DNA from 2 places in the Vibrio sp. 2433-A1 genome. Region 2 is predicted to be linked to the other one. Evidence: predicted binding sites of a transcription regulator. Region 2 holds the regulator's gene; the other holds the start of a gene.
The links. Region 2 encodes CRP, which controls carbon source genes, mostly activating them, when cyclic AMP is high. Its sites were predicted from a motif close to TGTGANNNNNNTCACA; they were not measured.

Region 1 (7,602 bases), on a different contig from region 2:
TTTCTCCAATGAATTTGGCCATCGTAAGGTGTTTAGCTTACAAGATAAAAAGGATCAGGAGAGGTTAGATAAGCATAGCCATAATTCGGAACATACCTACTCCTTGTTGCTCGGAGGGAGCACCAGTTACAAAAAGCTAGCGAGTCTAATTAGTCAGGGTGCTGAAATTAAACACACCAAGCTAAGTGATAGCTTTGGTTACGAGGATTACCAAGAGCAGTATAAGTCGGCAACAGTGGTGCCACTGTTTACGGTTAATAGCAAGCAACACATTCAAATGCTTGCTCAAGCTGATGACACTGCACCAACTAGCGGTGATATTGTCGTCTCTTTGGTCAAAGAGAGCTAAGGCTTTGCTGATTGGCATTACGGCCACCAACCGAGAAGCATTCACCAAGTGTATGGACTGCTATAACGTCTGCCCAGAGCCTGTGGTGCTGTGTCAGCCACTCAAAGAAGGCGATAGGCGAGTGATGGATCAGAATTGCATGAGTTGTGGTCGCTGTATGATGTTTGTCTTGAAGATGTTCTTGAGTACAAAACTATCCTGAGAATTAAGACCGATTGAACGAAAAAGCCGCGAACCTATTCGCGGCTTTTTGTTTTCACCAAGGTGTGAGTCTAGGTAAGGGTTAGTAACCCATTAATTGAAGAAGGTTTTCAGCGGTTTTAACCGCCTCTTTTCGGTTGGCAATATTGAGCTTTTGGTACAGATTACGAATATGAGTTTTGATGGTAGTACCTGCCACATCAAGCTCTTGTGCAATTTGCTCATTGCTGAAGCCCGAGTAGATAAGACCTAATACTTGCCATTCACGTTGAGTCAGTGGGCTTGTGCGTACAAGTTCAGGAATGTTCGGGTGATTGACCAGCTTTTCAATGAAATCCTCATCGAAGTGCACTGAACTACTACGCTGTGTCATGGAGATATCTTTCAGTAGTTGTTGGGTGCGATGGCGCTCTAAATCGCTGAGCTCATTGCTTTTACTTAGTGACTCTAAAATATGCCCAACTTTGCTGCCATCAACCAAGAAGTTACCAATGATACCGGTCTGATTAGTCAGAGAAATCGCCTCTTTTAGGTAGCGAAGAGCAGACGTATCATCGTTTTGAGAAGTTGCTAAAATCGCTTCGACAATCAGGTTTCGATTGGTATCAGTAATCAGTTCATTGTCGCTCGCTTGCTGCTGTAAGAACGTCAGGGTTTCTTTCGCTTCGGCGTAGTTTCCGAGTGCGATTTGAGCACGGGCAATATTGCGCCATTGAAGCTGAGTAAAGTGATTACAAGCTTGCTCGGGGTGAACCGTGGTTTCAAGCCACTGGGCAATTTCATCATGCTCGCCACGCGCCTGCCAGAATAGAATCAATGACAGTGAAGCATTGGCTGTCCAGTCGACATGGTAGGTTGACTGCTTGAGCAAGTGAGTGATCTGTTCGATGAACTTACCCGCTTTATCGAGTTCTCCGCGGCCAATCGCAATACGAGCCAGCATTGAATAGCTGTGAAGGTGTTTACTTGGACTGTGATTGCCAAGAATATCTAACCCTTTGTAAGCACACTCTTCCGCCTCATCGAGGCGGTTCCAGCACCATAAAATCTGCGCGCGAATACGTAGCAGGAACTCATGAAGTGGAACTTGTTGTAATTGCTGCTCTTCAATCAACTTAAAGGCGTTATCTTGAATCTCAAACGCTGCTTGTACGTAGCCCTGAGCAATTAAAATCTCGCTTTGTTGCAGCATCGCCCAAAGCGCCTGATGGTAGACTTGATATTGGCGTGCAAGCTTCTCAGTCTGCTGCATCATAGGTAGAGCGCGGCTTAGATGGCCAAGTACGTGGTTAACTTCGCCAACAACTGATGTTGCGACAATGCGGCTGCGATACACCGTGCTATCAACTTGGCTTAAGGCTAGCTCAGCTAGTTCGAGGGCTTTTTCCGGCTCATTTTGGTTAATCGCTACTTGCGCGCGCAGGGCATTAAATTCCCCTTGTTCTTTGGTGCTCAAGCTGACATTAAATTTGGACATCTGCTCGTCGGCTTTTGATAGCAAGTCGCCGACATCGTTATATCTGTGTTGGCTTTGTGCTAACCATGCTTGCAGCATACACAACTTAGGTTCGCTATAAAGTTGCTCAGGCGTTAGTGTGTTGATGCCTTTTTCAAGCGATTGCAGCTCGCCACCGTTAAACATCTTCCAGCCATATTGAGTTAAAATATCTGCTGTGAGTTGGCTATCTTTCGCATCTTGAGCATGGCGCAATGCTTGATGTGGTGATGAGAGTTTCAGCCAAGCTTTTGCCGCAGACTGATGTAGTTGAGTCTCTTGTTGCGGAATACGAGCAATACGCTCGTGGGCTAAAAATTCTGCAAACAGATTATGGAAGCGATACCAGTTGTGCTCGCCTTCAAGCGGGTGAATAAACAGACCAAAGCGGTTTAATGACTCAATCATGCTGAGTGCATCTTCACGCTTGGTCAGCTCTGAGACCAGATGATCATTAAAGTGGTCCAGCACCGAGCACTGAAGTAAAAACTGACGTGTTTCTTGATCGAGTAAATCAAACACTTCTTCGACTAAGTAATCCCAAAGGTGAGCGTGGTTGAACTCAGAGAACGACTCAGCAGATTGCGCTAAGGTTTTATGTTGATGCTGCGCTTGCAGGGCAATTAATTGCAGCGCAGAAGGCCAGCCTTCAACATAGTTGCGTAAGTTATTTGCGGTGGTGTCATCAATACCATCGGCGACGCGTTGATTGAAAAATCGCGTCGTTTCTTCGGTATCAAACGCCAGTAACTCATTGCCAATTTCTATCATTAGATCGCGTACACGCAGGTTAGCGGTCCCCAGCGGTGGTGCTGCACGACTCGTCACAACCAAAGTTAAGTTGTCAGGCATATGTTTTAAGAAAAAGCGCATCGCTTCATGGATTTCATCATCATGAATCAGATGGTAGTCATCCAGCACTAGGTAGCACTCTTGGTGAAAGCTAGAAATTTCGGTAAAGACTTCACCAAACAGAGAGTGAAGGGAAGAAAACTGACGCTTTTCGGCAAGCTTCTGTGAGTTTGGGCAACTGCCGTCCGCTGCTTTATTGAGGGCTTGTAGAAGGTAGTTCATAAAGCGGAACGAATCGTTATCGCTTTCATCAATACTGTACCAACCAACATGTGATTTATCAGATAACCATTGAGCCGCCATGGTTGTTTTGCCGTAACCCGCTGGAGAGCGGAACAGTACGAGCTTATAACAAGGGGCTTGTTGCAGTAGATCTAAAACTCTTGGACGAACAATTGCGTTATGCAGTCGCCCTGGACGCGTCAATTTCGAAGGAATCCACATATTTCTATTCCCTATTTCACCATAGTGTACAAAAAACGACCGTAATCGCTGATGGGTAGGAATGTTACTTGAGAAGCCAAGCCTCGGTTATCGGCCAAGGGTGGGATTTTTGACTAATTCACATTTTGCGCTGAACTACGCCCCATAAATGTGAGGTCTATCACTCATTTTGCTGTCTGATAATGGGGTTTAAACACATGCCTGCACCAAAAGTTATGAAATTTTCATCAGAACGTGAATCTTAATGTGATCGAGTGTGCATATTCATCAATTGAGTATTTTGTAAGACACGGAACTTTAATACATCAGTTGTAGGGTAAATTCGTTGGTGGCGTGATCTCGATCACCCAAGCTCAAGCTTGTTAAAAATTTAATGAGAGTTAGATCACTGAGTCTTGGGTTGTACGCCCTCTACGCCCTGTGTCCTCCTCCCAATATGCCGTCTAGGTAGGAGGATGTTTCGAAGATTATATCCATGCACGATATGTCACAGATGGATTAGAACTAATAAGTGAGATTTCTCTGATGAAACCTACGCAACAGAAAAAATTTGATAAAGCTGCATTCCAAGAAAGTGTAAAGCAACACTTATCGACTACTTACGCGAAGACAGAAGCAACCGCAACACCGCGTGATTGGTACTTAGCGATGGGGCGCGCACTGGCTGAGCTAACCACGTTAGATCTTCTTAAGACTGAACAAGATCCTAAAATTCAAAGCGCAAAAAGCGTTAACTACTTATCTTTAGAATTCCTTATCGGTCGCCTAACTGGTAACAACCTAATTAGCATGGGCTTGTACGAGCAAATCACACAGGCGATGGAAGAGCTAGGTCACAACTTAACTGACCTATTAGAAGAAGAGCGCGATCCATCACTGGGTAACGGTGGTCTAGGTCGTCTAGCTGCGTGTTTCATGGACTCATGTGCCGCACAAGAATTCCCAACGGTGGGCTACGGTCTGCATTACGAATATGGCCTATTTAAGCAATCTTTCGAACAAGGTCGTCAGAAAGAAGCGCCGGACGCATGGCGCGGTGTAGAAGGCTACCCATGGGAAGTAGCTCGACCTGAACTGGCTCAAGAGATTGGCTTCTACGGTCATGTTGACGTTGAATACGTTAACGGCAAAGAAGTACGTAAATGGGTACCAGGCATGACAGTAAAAGCGATGCCTTGGGATTTGCCAATTGTAGGTTATGAGTCAGATACGGTTTACCCGCTGCGCCTTTGGGAATGTCAGGCAATTGCACCATTCTCACTAGCAAGCTTTAACAACGGTGATTACTTTGAAGCGCAGCACTCGCTAATCGATGCTGGCAATATTACTAAAGTTCTTTACCCGAATGACAACCACGAGAAAGGTAAGACTCTGCGTTTAATGCAGCAGTACTTCCACTCAGCTGCATCGGTACGCGATATTCTACGTCGTCACGAAGCCGCAGGTTACTCGTTAGCCGATCTTCCAAAACAAGAAACGATTCAGCTTAACGATACTCACCCAACGATTGCTATCCCTGAGTTGATGCGCATCCTAATCGATGAGAAAGGTCTATCTTGGGATAAAGCGTGGGAAATTAGTGCAAATACCTTTGCTTACACGAACCACACGCTACTACCAGAAGCACTAGAGACTTGGCCTGAATCGCTAATCCAGCGTCTACTTCCTCGTCATATGGAAATCATCTTTGAAATCAACCACCGCTTCCTGCAAGAAGTTCGTAAGATGTGGCCGGGTGATGGTGAGAAACAAGCTAAGCTGTCTATCATCCAAGAAGGTTTCAACCGCATGGTTCGCATGGCTAACTTATGTGTGATTGGTTCTTACAAGGTGAATGGTGTTGCGGCGCTTCACTCTCAATTAGTTAAGAAAGATCTTTTCCCTGAATTTAATGAAATCTTCCCAGGTAAGCTGACCAACGTAACAAACGGTATTACGCCACGTCGTTGGTTGAAGTTCTGTAACCCGGGTCTATCAAAGCTAATCTCAGACAAGATTGGTACAGAATGGCCAGCAAAACTAGAGCAGCTAGAAGGTATTGCTCAGTTTGCAACTGACGCGAAATTCCAAAAAGAATTCATGGCAGTTAAGAAGCAGAACAAACAACGCCTTGCTGATTGGGTTCAAGAGAACATGGGTATCGAGCTGGATACTAACGCTATCTTTGACGTTCAAATCAAGCGTCTACATGAGTACAAGCGTCAACACCTAGACTTGCTACACATTCTTTCTCTGTACCACCGCATCATCAATGAGCCAGAGTTCGAATGTACGCCTCGCGTATGTTTCTTCGCAGCGAAAGCAGCGCCGGGCTATCATCTAGCGAAAGAGATCATCTTTGCGGTGAACAAGGTTGCAGAGAAGATCAATAACGACCCACGCATCGGCAATAAGCTGAAAGTGGTCTTCATTCCTGACTACCGTGTAAGCATGGCAGAAATCATCATTCCTGCGGCAGATGTTTCTCAACAAATCTCGCTAGCGGGTAAAGAAGCGTCAGGTACAGGTAACATGAAGATGGCGCTAAACGGCGCTCTGACTATCGGTACGATGGATGGTGCAAACGTAGAGATCCGTGAAGAAGTCGGTGACGAGAACATCTACATCTTCGGTCTAGACGTGGAAGGTGTACAAGCGCTGAAAGCACAAGGTTACAACCCATACGATTACTACCATGCAGACCCATTGCTAAAAGCGTCATTAGACCTTCTAGTAGGTGATGAATTTACACCGGGTCAACCGGGCCTACTACGAGCAACATTTGATAGCTTGCTTGATGGTGGTGACCCATACCTATGTTTGGCTGACTTTGCTTCTTATGTTCAAGCTCACGAAGATATGGGCAAGCAGTACCAAGACCAAGCAGGTTGGGCTAAGAAAGCCATTCTTAATACCGCTTTGGTTGGCAAGTTTACCTCGGATCGCTCAATTCGAGATTATGTAAACAATATTTGGAAATTAGAGACAGTTAAACGCTAATTTCATGACAAATAGCCAAGGCCTTCGGGTCTTGGCTCAATACTTTAAGAACCAATTAAAACCCTACTATTTTGAAGGTATTGCAGTCCTTCGGAGAGAGCGATGAAAGAGAATAACGCATTAAAACAAGTCGCAGAAATGGCGAAAATTGCCGACAGCTACGTTAGCGCGTGGGGAGATGAAGCTAAGGTAGAAGACGAAACAATCCGTCACTTACTTGCGTCTTTGGGCTATGACACAACCAATGATGAAACTCTTCTTAAGTCAGCAGAGAAAAAGCATAAAAAAGACGTGCTAGATCCTGTGCTGGTGGTTCGAGATGGAGAACCTGTTGAAATTGCACTGAACCTTGGCGCAAGCGCTCGCGAAAGTGAGTTCAACTGGCGTTTAGATACCGAACAGGGAGAGGTACTTGAAGGCTATCTTCAGTCGCAAATCGTACGTGATGAGCGCAAAGAGGGTGGCCCTTTAGTGTTTGCATTACCAAGTGATATCGCTTGGGGTTACCACAAACTGACGATTACCCGTAAGCGTCGCAAAGCGCCATATGAGATGACGCTGATCGTGACACCGAAAGCGTGTTATAAGCAAGAAGGCATCTTAAACGGTAAAAAAATGTGGGGCCCAAGTGTCCAGCTTTACACACTGCGTACTCAGCACAACTGGGGTATTGGTGACTTTGGTGACCTAAAACAGCTTGTGGCTGATATCGCATCACGCGGCGGCGACTTTGTTGGCCTTAACCCGATCCACTCACTGTTCCCTGCGAACCCAGAAGGGGCGAGTCCTTACAGCCCATCTTCACGTCGTTGGTTGAACATTCTTTATATCGATGTCAGCTCAGTACCTGAATTTGCTTTGAGCATTGAAGCGCAGCAAAAAGTCGGCAGTGCGGAGTTCCAGCAGCGTCTGCAAAAAGCACGTGATTCACACTGGGTGAATTACAGCGAAGTGGCAGACCTTAAGCTTAGTGTGTTGCCACAGCTATTCGAAGAGTTTAAAAAGCGTCACTTAGACAAGAATACTGAACGTGCTGAAGCCTTCCTTGCTTTCGTTGAAGAAGGTGGTGAAAGCTTAGTTCACCAAGCAGCATTTGATGCCCTACATACGGCACTGCACGCCGAAGATTCAAGCGTCTGGGGCTGGCCTGTCTTCCCAGAAGAGTTCCGCCGCTTTGACTCTAGTGCGGTGCAGAAGTTTATCGAGCAGAACCAAGATAAAGTTCACCTCTACATGTATCTGCAGTGGCTAGCTGATGTGCAAATCAAAGAAGCACAGGCAC
Region 2 (7,602 bases):
TTCCGCAAGATGTTCAACATGATGAACGTTAAGCCAGCTTGGGTTGAAGGAGACAGTTTTCACCGTTTCACTCGCCCGGAAATGGATGTCGAAATCCGTAAAGCTCGTGAGCAGGGTCGTCATATCAGCTATTTTGGCCCGCAAGCTAATGACTTTGGTGGTCTAGCGGAGTTCTTCCGTCAGTACGGTCAAGAAGGCACAGGCCAAGTACGCCGTTATCTACACACTTTTGACGAAGCCGTCCCTTACAATCAAATGCCGGGCACCTTTACCCCCTGGCAAGATCTACCGGAAAACTCAGACGTTCTATTCTACGAAGGTTTGCATGGTGGTGTGGTTGATGGTGACGTTAATGTCGCTCAACATGTCGACTTCCTGATTGGTATGGTGCCGATCGTTAACCTTGAGTGGATTCAGAAATTTGTCCGTGACACGCGTGATAGAGGCCATTCACGTGAAGCGGTGATGGATTCGATAGTTCGTTCCATGGACGACTACCTGAACTACATTACGCCACAGTTTTCTCGTACTCATATTAACTTTCAGCGTGTTCCAACAGTCGATACGTCAAACCCACTTAACGCCAAAGGCATTCCAAGCCTAGATGAGAGTTTTGTGGTGATTCGCCTTCGCGGCATCAAGAATGTTGATTACCCTTACCTACTCGCCATGATTGATGGTTCATTTATGTCACGTCACAACACCATCGTTGTACCGGGCGGTAAAATGAGTTTTGCGATGGAATTAATCGTACGACCTATTCTTCAACAATTAATCGAAACGGGAAAAATTGGCTAATACTCACGGCTAGAACACGATTACTTTTCATACCGTGATCATGTGCACAGTTTTGCGTAGTAAATACACCTATTGACCCGATTAAAATCAAGAAATCGTTTTCGAAAAAGGATACTATTTCTTACCGAAACACAAGATGGCTTGCAGCATTTGTAAAGTGCTCTTATCCTAGTGGGCCTATTTAAGGCTTTGCTAAAACATGGAAAGCGGCAAGCGTACCCTGCAGAGGAAGTGAGATATTATGGTTCTAGGTAAACCTCAAACCGATCCAACATTAGAGTGGTTCCTTTCACACTGTCATATTCATAAGTACCCATCAAAAAGCACGCTAATTCATGCGGGCGAAAAAGCAGAGACTTTGTACTACATCGTTAAAGGCTCTGTTGCGGTTCTTATCAAGGACGAAGAAGGTAAGGAAATGATCCTTTCTTACCTAAACCAAGGTGACTTTATCGGTGAGCTTGGTCTATTCGAAGAAGATCAAGAACGTACAGCTTGGGTTCGTGCTAAATCTCCTTGTGAAGTAGCAGAAATCTCTTTCAAGAAGTTCCGTCAACTAATTCAAGTTAACCCAGACATCCTAATGCGCCTTTCAGCGCAAATGGCAAGCCGCCTACAAGTGACTAGCCAGAAAGTGGGTGACCTAGCATTCCTAGACGTAACGGGCCGCATTGCTCAGACGCTACTAAACCTAGCGAAACAACCTGACGCAATGACTCACCCAGACGGCATGCAGATTAAGATCACTCGTCAAGAGATTGGTCAAATCGTTGGCTGTTCTCGTGAAACCGTTGGTCGTATCCTGAAAATGCTAGAAGAGCAGAACCTAATCTCTGCTCACGGTAAGACAATCGTTGTATACGGTACTCGTTAATTTCGATTAACGAATAAGAATTAAAAAAGCCACCTACGCGGTGGCTTTCTTTTTATCTGACGAATAGTACTAGCCGTTGGTACTTTCGAAAATTTTATCTGCAGATGCAGCAACAAACCCTGGGTAAAGTTCACCATTCGGCATTGGGTAACGCTTAGCAAACTCATAGAAGCCACCTGGGATGATTTCAGTCACTTCACTAAACTGCACCGCAACTTTATCAGCCATGGTTGAGGATTGTTCTAACAGTACCTCTGGAGAGCCTTTCACTTCACCACCAAACTCGTTAATGGTAAAACCCGCATCACGCAAGTGATTATTGACGCTAACCACTTCCTCAAAGGCATTCAGTTGGTTGACGCTAACAGTAAAGTGGTTGGCACCATAGCCGTGCGCCGCTAACCAAGAAGCATACTCGCTCTCTGTCGCCAGTGTTTGGAAATCAGCATAGCTTAAGTCCCATAAGCGACCGCCAGACAAGAACTCATGACCTTTTAGTTTACTGGTGTCTAATTGCTCAACAAGCTTTGCAACGATAGCTTGCAATGCTTCAGAGCACTCTTCCACTTTTAGCTCACTGATAAACACTTTTGGCTGTTTCGGGTCAGGGTGCTCAAAGTGCTTGGCGACCAACTTCTTACTTTCAAACAGATAGTCACCGCAAGGTTTGTAGCCAACATCTAAGAAAGGCTGCGCTAAAGTTGCAATACCCAATGGCTCGACATTGAAAGTGCGTAACGCGATATGGTCATTGATCAGCGCTTCATCTTCTTGCAGTAGTTGATGCACTTTTTCAGCAGAGGGACACAAGCGTTGAATATAGTCTTTCCATAACGATTGGAATAAAGCATCTGGCGTCATAACGCCTCCTTGTTTACGGTTGTTTACGTTATAGGGTTAGTCGTTATTATTGGTTAAGTTATAAAAGAGGCTATCAGACCGATTTGTCCAGATAATCAGTCTGATAGCCTTCAACCTGTGACGTTAAAAGCCTCCCTGCTCAGGGAGGAAGAAGGGAATTCCTAACTTAGGTTCTTTGACCTAATGTTTTTATAGCTAATGTTTTTTTACAGCTCTAGCCCTGGGCTCAATGTTGCCGGAAGAAGAGTTTCTCCACCTTCCATTGATGCCATAGGATAAGCGCAGTAATCAGCTGCGTAGTACGCACTTGGGCGTAGGTTACCCGATGCACCTGGGCCACCAAATGGTGCATCACCACTTGCGCCCGTTAGCTGGCGGTTACGGTTCACGATGCCGGCACGAATGTGGTCAACAAAGTACTCCCATTCGCTGTCATCGGTAGAAACTAGACCTGCCGATAGACCAAAGCGTGTATCGTTGGCCAGCTCGACCGCTTTCTCAAGCCCCTGGTAACGAACCACTTGTAGCAATGGACCAAAGTACTCTTCATCGGGTAGCTCTGCGATCGCTGTGACGTCAATGATACCTGGAGTAACAAACGCGGCTTGACCCGCTTTCGCTTCAATCAGGCTCTCACCCCCAAGCTTTTGCAGGTTCGCTTGCGCCGCAAGAATGAAATCAGCCGCCGCTTTTGAAATCTGTGGGCCCATAAATGGTGCTGGTTCTGCAAATGGCTGGTCGACACGAATCTTATTGGTTGCTTCAACGAGCTTGCTAACTAATAGGTCGCCCTTCTCGCCAACAGGAACATACAGACGACGTGCACATGTACAACGCTGACCGGCACTGATAAACGCAGACTGAATAATGGTGTACACCGTCGCATCCACATCGCCATAGTGTTCAGAGATAACCATCGGGTTGTTACCGCCCATCTCAAGCGCCAGCATTTTACCCGGCTGACCAGCGAACTGACGGTGAAGGATGTGACCAGTATTTGCACTACCAGTGAATAGGACACCGTCCAGACCTTTTGAATCAGCCAGTGCGATACCGGTCTCTTTAGCACCCTGTACTAGGTTAATCACGCCTTTAGGCAGACCAACTTGATCCCACAGTTTCATTGCAAACTCACCGGTTAGCGGTGTTTGCTCTGAAGGTTTAAATACCACCGTGTTACCCGCAAGTAGCGCCGGCACAATGTGGCCATTAGGTAGGTGACCTGGGAAGTTGTAAGGACCAAATACCGCCATCACACCTAGCGGGCGGTGGCGAAGCACAATTTGGTTGCCCGCGGCTTCACGCTGCGCTTCACCAGTACGGTCATGGTAAGCACGAATCGAGATAGCAATCTTACCTGCCATTGCCGCCGCTTCTGTGCGCGTTTCCCAAATCGGTTTACCGGTTTCTTTGGCGATGATTTCAGCGATCTGCTCACTGTTCTCTTTTACTTTCTCGGCAAATGCGAGCACAATCGCTTCACGCTCAGCAAAGCTCATTTTTTTCCAGCCTACAAACGCGCTGCGTGCTGCTGAAACCGCTTGCTCAACTTGCTCTGGAGTTGCACTTTCACCTTGCCAGATGACCTCATTGTTATATGGGCTTTGCGAGTTCATTGACTCACCTTGACCTGCCACCCATTCACCTGCAATCCAATGTGTCATAACTTGTTCCTTCAAATTTGTTCTTAATCTCAGCGTTACTGAGCTAGCATGCGAACATAGTCGCCTTCGTTTACTTTCAGTGCTTGTGCGACTTCAGGCGATAGAATCACTGATTCTGACTCATGGTCATGGGCTGCTTTTGCTGCCGTTGCACGGAAATCTTCAAACGAAGTGTTAGAAATTAGGTAATCTTGCGAGCTGGTATGCTCTGCGATCGTCACTTTGGCACGGATAGAGTGACGCACGGATTCAATATTTCGCACATCACACTCAACCGTTGGACCACCATCAAAAATATCGACGTAGTTGCGGCAAGTAAAACCTTCTTTTTCTAGTAAGCGGAGCGCTGGCTTGGTGTTATCGTGTACCTGACCAATCACCGCTTGTGCTTCTTTACTCAGCAAGTTGATGTAGATTGGCAGTTTTGGCATTAAATCAGCGATGAAGCCTTTCTTACCAATACCAGTTAGGTAATCAGCCATCGTAAAATCAATCGAGAAGAAGTGCTCTTGCAGCCACTGCCAGAATGGTGAGTTACCTTCTGCATCTGATACACCACGCATTTCAGCAAACACGGTTTTCGAGAAGCGGTGCGGATGCTCTGCCATCATCAAAAAACGACACTTCGACATAAGACGGCCATTCAAGCCACCACGGAATGACGGCCTCAAGAACAGAGTACAAATCTCACTACAACCTGTGTAGTTGTTGCCGAACGTCAGCAGTTTAACGACGTTATTCACACCCAATTTCGGTGATGAATGCACCACGGTACTGATGTGATATGAGTAGAAAGGTACATCCCAACCAATGGAAGCCTCGATACCTGTACAACCGGCAACTTCACCAGTTTCACTATCAAAGCCGACCATCAGATAGCCTTCATCACCAGGCTCTGTAACCTCTGGCTTTGTGAAGCTATATTCTGAATGAGTAATACGGTTAGTTAACAGTTCTTCGTTAACCGGTAGAGATGTGAATCCATGACCCGACTCAACCGCACATGTGTGCAGCGCGTCGTAGTCCGACATTGCGATAGGGCGAACAACCAGCATCGATACTCCCTCCTGATGCGGGATACCAATGCTATCGGTCATCTATTCGTTTTTGCTGCGCAACTACCTGAACACATGACCGATAGCACTGGTATTGGGAGAGCTATGGAAAACAGCTCCCCCGGTTTGTTTAATTATTATTTAACTAGCGTTGCTAGAGCTTTATCTAGACGCGCTAGACCTTCTGCGATTTCTTCTTTAGTAATCACAAGTGATGGTGTGAAACGAACAACGTTTGTGCCCGCAACCAACACCATTAAACCTTCTTTGCCTGCAGCAACCAGCACGTCACGCGCTCGGCCTTGCCACTCATCGTTCAGTGCAGCACCTAGTAATAGGCCTTTACCACGAACTTCTGCAAACATGTTGTACTTGTCGTTAAGTTTAGCCAAACCTTCACGGAACAGTGCTTCACGCTCTGCAACACCGGCGAGTGTTTCTGGTGCGCTAACAACATCAACCACAGCTTCTGCAACTGCACATGCCAGTGGGTTACCGCCGTAAGTTGAGCCGTGTGTACCGACTTTCAGGTGCTTAGAAAGAGCAGTTGTCGTGAGCATTGCGCCGATAGGGAAACCACCACCAAGTGATTTTGCAGTGCTTAAGATGTCTGGCGTTACACCTAGGCCTTGGTATGCGTAGAAATGACCAGTACGACCGTTACCAGTTTGTACTTCATCAAAAATCAGTAGTGCATTGTGCTTGTCACACAGTTCACGCACTGTCTGTACGAATTCGTCCGTTGGAGAGATGATGCCGCCTTCGCCTTGAAGTGGCTCCATCATGATGGCACAAGTGCGATCTGAGATATGAGCTTTTAGCGCTTCCACATCATTGTACGGTAGGTGAGTGACATCACCCGGCTTAGGACCGAAACCGTCTGAGTAAGCCGCTTGACCACCAACAGTCACTGTAAAGAAAGTACGACCGTGGAAGCCTTGCTTAAATGCGATGATTTCTGATTTCTCTGGGCCAAACTCGTCAGCTGCGTAACGACGTGCTAGCTTAAGTGCCGCTTCGTTCGCTTCTGCGCCAGAGTTTGCAAAGAACACTTTTTCAGCGAAACAGACATCAGTCAGCTTTTTCGCTAAACGTAATGCCGGTTCGTTAGTCATTACGTTACTTAGGTGCCAAATTTTCTGGCCTTGTTCTGTTAATGCATTCACCATTGCAGGGTGACAATGACCAAGGCAGCTCACGGCAATACCACCAGCAAAGTCGATATATTCAGTCCCCTGTTGGTCCCAAACTCGAGCGCCTTCGCCTTTTACTGGAATCATTTCCATTGGGTTGTAACAAGGTACCATCACCTCATCAAACAAACCGCGTTCTACTTTATTTTCTACAGTCATTGCACATTCCCTCTTAATACCGCATGCATAGCGAATATGGTGTCCTTACTCCGATTCAATGAAATAAGATATTGTTTTGCTTTTAAGCAACCACGGCATTGTATTTACATTTAATTAACCATTTCAATAGTGGTTTATTCTTTTTAATCACCACTAAGAAGTTTGATACTCATAAGCCTTGAGTATTTATGCATTACCCTTTCACATTTATGAAGCAATATATTCTTATATTAAAGATAAGCTATGGTTAATCTTAGTCGCGATAAGGGCTGAGAAGTAGACGTGACAAACCCTTCGCATACTTTTTCACAAAGTATTCGCAACAAGGATTATGAAGGAAATGTTAAGAAAAGTGATCTAAGTCAGGCTTTAACCGAATAGCAGCCAATGGAATTGAGTGTTTTAAAGCGACGCTCGAGCAATAAAGTTGGCAAGGATCTGATGACCTTGCTCCGTTTTAATCGACTCAGGGTGGAACTGAACCGCATCAATTGGCAGGGTTTTGTGTTGATAACCCATGATTTCATCCATGCTGCCATCTGCCAGTTGTGTCCAAGCTGTCAGCTCAAAACAATCCGGTAACGTGCCATTTTTCACCACTAGAGAGTGATAACGTGTCACGGTCAGAGGGTTATTCAATCCAGCAAACACACTGCGATCGCTGTGAGCAATTGGCGACGTTTTACCATGCATCACCTCTCTCGCTCGCACCACTTCACCACCAAATACTTGGGCAATCGCCTGATGACCTAAACAGACACCAAGGATGGGTAGCTTTCCGGCAAAATGCTCAATCGCCGCGAGCGAAATACCTGCTTCATTGGGGGTACATGGCCCCGGAGAAATGACCAAGTGGGTAGGGTTTAGCGCTTCAATCTGATCCAAGCTAATTTCGTCATTCCGCACTACTTTTACCTCAGCACCTAACTCACAGAAGTACTGGTACAGGTTATAAGTAAAAGAGTCGTAGTTATCGATAATCAGTAACATGGTGAAAC

Region 1: the regulator CRP is predicted to act here: its motif matches at 3,491-3,506, upstream of malT (HTH-type transcriptional regulator MalT).

The regions. Positions count from the first base shown of each region.
Region 1 is NZ_JBRESC010000008.1:187,620-195,221, forward strand. It holds gene ACU01J_RS10595 (cation:proton antiporter) at 1-349, shown strand, start outside; partial or broken gene napH (quinol dehydrogenase ferredoxin subunit NapH) at 366-568, shown strand; gene malT (HTH-type transcriptional regulator MalT) at 633-3,341, opposite strand; gene ACU01J_RS10610 (glycogen/starch/alpha-glucan phosphorylase) at 3,867-6,320, shown strand; gene malQ (4-alpha-glucanotransferase) at 6,423-7,602, shown strand, end outside.
Region 2 is NZ_JBRESC010000002.1:187,969-195,570, reverse strand. It holds gene ACU01J_RS03335 (phosphoribulokinase) at 1-798, shown strand, start outside; gene crp (cAMP-activated global transcriptional regulator CRP) at 1,040-1,672, shown strand; gene ACU01J_RS03325 (2-oxoadipate dioxygenase/decarboxylase family protein) at 1,742-2,533, opposite strand; gene astD (succinylglutamate-semialdehyde dehydrogenase) at 2,740-4,197, opposite strand; gene astA (arginine N-succinyltransferase) at 4,233-5,252, opposite strand; gene ACU01J_RS03310 (aspartate aminotransferase family protein) at 5,390-6,604, opposite strand; gene ACU01J_RS03305 (aminodeoxychorismate/anthranilate synthase component II) at 7,007-7,594, opposite strand.